2 linked regions of the Thermosynechococcus vestitus BP-1 genome follow. The protein of the gene in region 2 interacts with the protein of the main gene of each other region in a pairwise test. Links are inferred from orthologs where the notes say so. Each region holds a gene or a part of one and is shown on either strand. Other genes may lie near its edges. The genes, in order: leuS and ligA.

What was found.
Region 1: the proteins of ligA (region 2) and leuS interact in binary tests that used the Escherichia coli proteins (3 or more experiments, as listed by UniProt). The link is inferred for Thermosynechococcus vestitus BP-1 from one-to-one orthologs.

Annotation. Positions count from the first base shown.
Region 1 is NC_004113.1:2,179,193-2,182,638, reverse strand. What follows is about bases 235-3,357. They hold leuS (leucine--tRNA ligase), read left to right. Parts: upstream 235-570; coding sequence 571-3,144; downstream 3,145-3,357. Other genes in these bases: TLL_RS10625 (DUF2839 domain-containing protein), read left to right, coding at 3,242-3,357; TLL_RS10635 (response regulator transcription factor), read left to right, coding at 235-488. In the rest of the region: more of TLL_RS10635, read left to right, coding at 1-234; more of TLL_RS10625, read left to right, coding at 3,358-3,446.
Region 2 is NC_004113.1:875,195-878,408, reverse strand. Bases 244-3,134 are described here. They hold ligA (NAD-dependent DNA ligase LigA), read left to right. Parts: upstream 244-599; coding sequence 600-2,669; downstream 2,670-3,134. Other genes in these bases: TLL_RS04340 (V4R domain-containing protein), read left to right, coding at 2,827-3,134; TLL_RS04350 (NAD(+) kinase), read left to right, coding at 244-594. In the rest of the region: more of TLL_RS04350, read left to right, coding at 1-243; more of TLL_RS04340, read left to right, coding at 3,135-3,214. UniProt on the Escherichia coli protein: DNA ligase that catalyzes the formation of phosphodiester linkages between 5'-phosphoryl and 3'-hydroxyl groups in double-stranded DNA using NAD as a coenzyme and as the energy source for the reaction.

The sequences.
Region 1 (3,446 bases), 1.3 Mb from region 2 along the record:
CCGGTGATGAGACCCCCGTTCTCTTTCTCACTGCTCGAGATACCGTGGATGACCGGGTATGCGGTCTGGATGCCGGGGCCGATGATTATTTAGTGAAGCCTTTTGAACTACGGGAATTGCTGGCACGGGTACGGGCACTGCTGCGACGGCGGCATACGATGGGGTGTACAGCCCCCGTTCTTTGCTGGCAGGATTTGCGTTTAGATGTTGAAGGTCGTTTGCTCTACCGGGGACAACAGTGCATCTGCCTCTCGGAAAAGGAAACGGCGCTTTTGGCGCTCTTCCTCAAACACCCGACGGAACTTCTCAGCCATGAATTGATTGCCAGTCAACTGTGGCCGGATCAGTCCTGTGTCAATCGCAACCTATTGGCAGCCCAGATTCGGCTCCTACGCCGCAAAATTGAGCATCGGGATGAGCCCTCCCTGATTCAAACGGTCTATGGTCAAGGCTATCGCCTACGTCCGGTTGCTACACCTGAAAGCTAAGGCCACCGTTGCGGCATCTTGGAGGGTGAGGGGTCAGATACACCAGATAGAATAGATAAGCTGTGCTTTTGGGAAAACTGTTGTGGACGATCGCTACGACCCCCAAGTGATTGAGGCCAAGTGGCAACAGGAATGGGCTGCACGCCAACTGGATCGCACCGACACTGATCCGCAAAAACCCAAATTCTATGCCCTCTCAATGTTCCCCTACCCCTCAGGGAATCTGCACATGGGGCACGTCCGCAACTATACGATTACCGATGTCATTGCCCGCTGTCGGCGGATGCAGGGCTATCGCGTTCTCCACCCCATGGGCTGGGATGCCTTTGGCCTGCCGGCGGAAAATGCTGCCATTGAACGGGGAATTCATCCCCGCGTCTGGACACAACAGAATATTGGCCAAATGCGCCAAGAACTGCAACGTCTTGGCCTCTCCTACGATTGGGAACGGGAGGTGACCACCTGTCACCCTGACTACTACCGCTGGACACAATGGCTGTTTTTGGAATTCTTTGAGGCGGGCTTGGCCTACCAGAAAGAGGCCGCAGTGAACTGGGATCCTGTGGATCAAACCGTTTTGGCCAATGAGCAGGTGGACAGTGAGGGACGGTCCTGGCGATCGGGGGCCCTAGTGGAACGGCGACTGCTTAAGCAATGGTTCCTGAAAATTACCGCCTATGCCGAGGAACTGTTGAATGACTTGGAACAACTGACGGGCTGGCCAGAGCGGGTGAAATTAATGCAGGCCAACTGGATCGGTCAGTCCAGGGGTGCCTATTTGGAATTCCCAATTGTTGGCAGTGATGAGAAAATTGGCGTTTTTACCACCCGTCCCGATACGGTCTATGGCGTCACATACGTGGTGCTGGCCCCAGAACATCCCCTGACGCTGAAGGTGACCACGAGCCGCCGCCGCAAAACTGTTGAAGCCTTTATTGCCAGTGTGCAACAGGAAAGTGAACTGGAACGTACGGCGGGCGATCGCCCCAAACGGGGGGTGGCCACCGGCGGCAAAGCCCTGAACCCCTTTACCGGCGAAGAAATCCCGATTTGGATTGCTAATTATGTCCTCTACGAATACGGGACGGGTGCCGTGATGGGTGTACCTGCCCACGATGAGCGGGATTTTCAATTTGCCAAAGCCCACAGGCTCCCCATCCGCCAAGTGATCATCCCCCCAGACGGCAAAGCCAGTACCCGCCTCAGGGCCGCCTATACGGAGCCGGGGAAACTGATCAATAGTGGCCAATTTGATGGGATGGACTCCACTGCAGCTAAAGTAGCCATTACCGAATACGCAACGGCTCAAGGTTGGGGACGGGAGCACGTGCAGTATCGCCTACGGGATTGGCTCATTTCCCGCCAACGCTATTGGGGAGTCCCCATTCCCATCATTCACTGTCCACAGTGTGGGCCAGTGCCGGTGCCGCGCTCAGAGTTACCGGTGCTCCTCCCTGAAGAGGTGGAGTTTACCGGTCGTGGGCCTTCTCCCTTGGCAAAGCTGGCTGCATGGCGCGATGTCCCCTGCCCGAAGTGTGGTGGGCCAGCTCAGCGGGAAACAGATACTATGGATACGTTCATTGACTCCTCTTGGTACTACTTCCGCTACGCTGATGCCCGCAACAGTGAAGCCCCCTTTGACCCGGCAGCCATCAAGGACTGGTTACCGGTGGATCAGTACGTGGGGGGAATTGAGCACGCCATTCTTCATTTGCTCTACTCGCGCTTTTTTACCAAAGTCTTGCGCGATCGCCAGCTCGTGCATGTGAGTGAACCCTTTCAGCGCCTGCTCACCCAAGGCATGGTTCAAGGGCGCACCTACAAAAATCCACGCACTGGTAAATACGTCATTCCCAGTCGCATTGCCGATCTCAACCAACCCACTGACCCCGACACAGGGGAAGCCCTAGAGGTGGTCTATGAGAAAATGTCCAAGTCGAAATACAACGGCGTTGCCCCCGGCGATGTCATCCAACAGTACGGTGCCGACACCGCGCGGATGTTTATTCTCTTCAAAGCGCCCCCCGAAAAAGACCTGGAATGGGACGATGCTGATGTTGAAGGGCAGTTTCGCTTCCTCAACCGCGTCTGGCGACTGGTACAAACGTTCAAAGCCAAGGGGGGTCGGCTGGGACAACCGCTGCCCGCAACCCTCACTAAAGCCGAAAAAGATCTGCGCCGGGCCATTCACACAGCCATTAAAGAAATCAGCGAAGACATTGAAGGTGACTATCAACTGAATACGGCCGTTGCTGAACTCATGAAACTCAGTAACGCCCTCAGCAGTGCCGACTGCTACACCTCTGGGGTCTATAGCGAAGGCATCCAAACCCTACTCACCCTCCTTGCCCCCTTTGCCCCCCACATCAGCGAAGAACTCTGGCATCAACTGGGGGGCACTGATTCAATTCACCGCCAGCCCTGGCCAAAAGCAGACCCCACTGCCCTGGTTGCCGATGAAATCACCCTTGTCATTCAGGTCATGGGTAAAACCCGTGGCGCGATCCAAGTGCCAGCCACTGCCAGCCAAGCCGAACTGGAGGAAGCTGCCCAGCACTCAGAGATTGGCCAACGCTATCTCGCGGGTAAAACCATTAAAAAAATCATTGTTGTGCCGGGCAAGTTGGTGAACTTTGTCCTAGAGTCCTCAAGGTAAGCCCTTGGCTGCGGTTGCCCCAGAGACTTGTCAAGATTGCTAACCATTACTCCCCAAAAGCTCTAGGATAAGGACTGTAACTGTTCTTGCAGCAACTATGGGTGAGGCAAAACGGCGCAAGGAAACCCTCGGTGAGGCCTACGGCCAACAAAAGCGGAGCTGGCTAAACAAGGAGCAACTGCTGCTGATTCAGAAATGGGTGACGCGAGGAACGTGGCTGGGGATTGGCCTACTGGTGGTGATTTGGTTAACAGTGCGTTTTATCGGCCCCAGCTTCGGCTGGTGGGAATTGACGGTGAACT
Region 2 (3,214 bases):
GCCGATCTAGAACCTGCCCTTGATCAAGTGCTACGCGGCGACTACACGATTGAAGATCGCACGATGCTCACGGTTCAAGTCCTGCGGGATCAAACCGTCATTTGGGAAGCTCTCTCCCTCAATGAAATGGTGATCCACAAAGAACCCCTGACGGGAATGTGCCACTTTGAAGTGGATGTGGGTGCCCATGCCCGAGTTGATATTGCTGCCGATGGTCTAATTCTCTCTACCCCCACGGGTTCTACGGCCTATGCCCTCTCGGCAGGGGGTCCTGTGATTACCCCAGGCGTGGCAGCTTTGCAATTGGTGCCCATTTGTCCGCACTCTTTAGCCTCCCGTGCCCTTGTCTTTTCCAACAGCGAACCAGTGTGGATCTACCCAGCGAACCCCTTCAAGCATCTGATTCTTGTGGTGGATGGCAATGCGGGTTGCTACATTCAGCCAGAGGATCAGGTTTTTGTGCAACGTGCCCCCTACCGCGCCCGCTTTATTCGCCTGCGGGCGCCAGAATTCTTCCATGTGCTGCAGCAAAAACTGGGCTGGGGACTGCCCCATGTGGCCAAGCCACGCGCCAAAAAGAGTACAGATTCATAGGGCAAATGGTCTTGAAGGAACCCCCCGCTGAACGAATTCAACAACTGCGGCGCTTACTTCAGCGTGCGAGCTACGCCTACTACGCCCTCGATCAGCCGATCATGGAAGATGAGGTCTATGACCAACTCTATCGCGAGCTTCAGGAATTAGAGGCCGCTTATCCCGAGTACATTACCCCCGACAGTCCCACCCAGCGGATCGGTGAAGCGCCCGTCAGTCAATTTGAGAGTGTTAGCCATCGCATTCCCCTCTATAGCCTTGAAAATGCCTTTACCTTTGCCGACATGGTGGCGTGGCAGGAACGCTGGCAGCGCTATTGGCGCACCCTACGGCAAGAGGAGCCCCTCCCCCCAGCAGAATATGTCTGCGAACTCAAAATGGATGGCGTGGCTCTTGCCTTAACCTACGAAAACGGTTTACTCGTGCGGGGAGCGACTCGGGGCGATGGCCAACGCGGTGAGGATGTTACCAGCAATGTGCGCACAATTCGCCCAATTCCCCTGCGCTTAGCCCTTGACAATCCACCCCCTGTCGTTGAGGTTCGCGGCGAAGCCTTTTTGCCTTTGGAGCGATTCCATCAACTCAACCAAGAACGCCAAGCCCAGGGGGAGCCCCCCTTCGCCAATCCCCGCAATGCCGCAGCTGGTACCCTGCGTCAACTGGATCCCCGCATTGTTGCCCAACGCCAATTAGACTTTTTTGCCTATGCCCTGCATTTGCCTGAAGGGGGTAGCGTTCCTTTGGGGGAGAACCAAGCAGGGGAACCCCAATCGCAGCGGCAAGTGCTCTATGCACTGCAACACCTTGGCTTTCGGGTCAATCCCCACCATGCCGACTGCCCTGACCTCGAGGCTGTGAAAGCCTACTACGATCGCTGGCAAACCGCACGCCACCAACTGCCCTATCTGACCGATGGCATTGTGGTCAAGCTCAATGACTTAAAGCTGCAACAGACCCTTGGGTTTACGCAAAAGTTTCCCCGAGGTTCTATTGCTTGGAAGTACGAACCGGAGCAGGCCATTACCGATGTGCTGGCGATTACGGTTCAGGTGGGACGCACAGGGGCCCTTACTCCCGTGGCTGAACTGGCGCCGGTGCAATTAGCAGGTACCACTGTATCACGGGCAACGTTGCACAATGCAGACTACATTGCTGAGTTGGATTTGCACATTGGCGATAAAGTCGTCATCCACAAAGCAGGGGAAATCATTCCAGAGATTGTGCGGGTGTTTCCTGAATTGCGACCGCCAACGGCTCGACCCTTTACGATGCCCACCGCCTGTCCCGAATGCCACCAGCCAGTGGTGCGTCCTGCCAATGAGGCGGTGAGTCGCTGTGGCAATCCTCGGTGTCCAGCGATCGTGCGCGGCCAGATCCGGCACTGGGCAAGTCGGGATGCCTTGGATATTCAAGGCCTAGGGGAAAAGCTGGTACAGCAATTGGTGACGAAGGAATTGGTGCGCACCCCTGCGGATCTCTATCGCCTGACGGCAGCACAATTGTTGAGCCTCGAGCGTATGGGTCAAAAGTCCGCTGATAAATTGTTGGTGGCGATCGCCAACTCGAAACAACAACCGTGGCCACGGGTGCTCTACGGCTTAGGCATTCGCCATGTGGGGAGTGTCAATGCCCAACTGCTTGCCGATCGATTCAAGTCTGTTGAGGAACTCGCCACCGCCACCGTCGCCGATCTGTGTGGGGTTGATGGCATTGGTGAGGAAATTGCCCAAGCAGTTCAGGAGTGGTTTCAAGACCCTGATCACCAGTCTCTAATTGCTGATCTGCAGGCATTGGGACTGCAACTGGCGGCAGCGCTTCACCCTGCGCAAAAGGCCCTGACGACGGAGAAATCCCTCAATGGCAAACGTTTTGTGATTACCGGCACCCTGCCCACCCTCACCCGTGAGCAAGCAAAAGCCCTGATCCAAAAACACGGCGGCCACGTGAGTGAGAGTGTGAGTCGGCAAACGGATTATCTGGTGGTGGGCGAAAAAGCAGGGAGCAAATTACGACGTGCTCAAGAATTGGGCATCCCCTGCATCAATGAAACAGAACTTATACAAATGTGTCGTTAGGCAAAAAATCCGTGGCAGTACGGAGTCACGACTCTGAAAAATCTTTTAGCCTAAAAAGTGTGGCTGCTTAGTACCTAACGTTGAAGCACAATAGGGGGCAATTCGCTGATCTATGGTTTCTGTCACGCCGTCTCACGCTGCTGAAAGTGCCAATCCTATGATCCCTGCCCAGGGCTATCAGCATCGGTTACACCAAATCCATCCAAGCCGCACCAATCACTATAGCCTGCGGGACTATCTCCAATTTGATAGCCAACGGGGCAGCATTACTGACTGGTATGATCAGCGGATTGCCTTAGCGACCGAAGACTTTGTTATTGGTCTAGTGGAAGGTCTCGAAGAGGAAGTTGGCCCTGCCTCGACCCTCGTTATGTACAGAATTGGCGAAGAATGGGGTAAGCGCGATGCAGTTGTCTTTAAGCAACACTTTGAGCAGGAGTACCAGCGGGAGCTACGCAAGGCTGCTTTGACATTTATTCTAGAGGCTTGGTGGTGGCCCTTTACAACCCTAGGCTGGGGAAACTGGGAAGTGGATCTCACGGAGC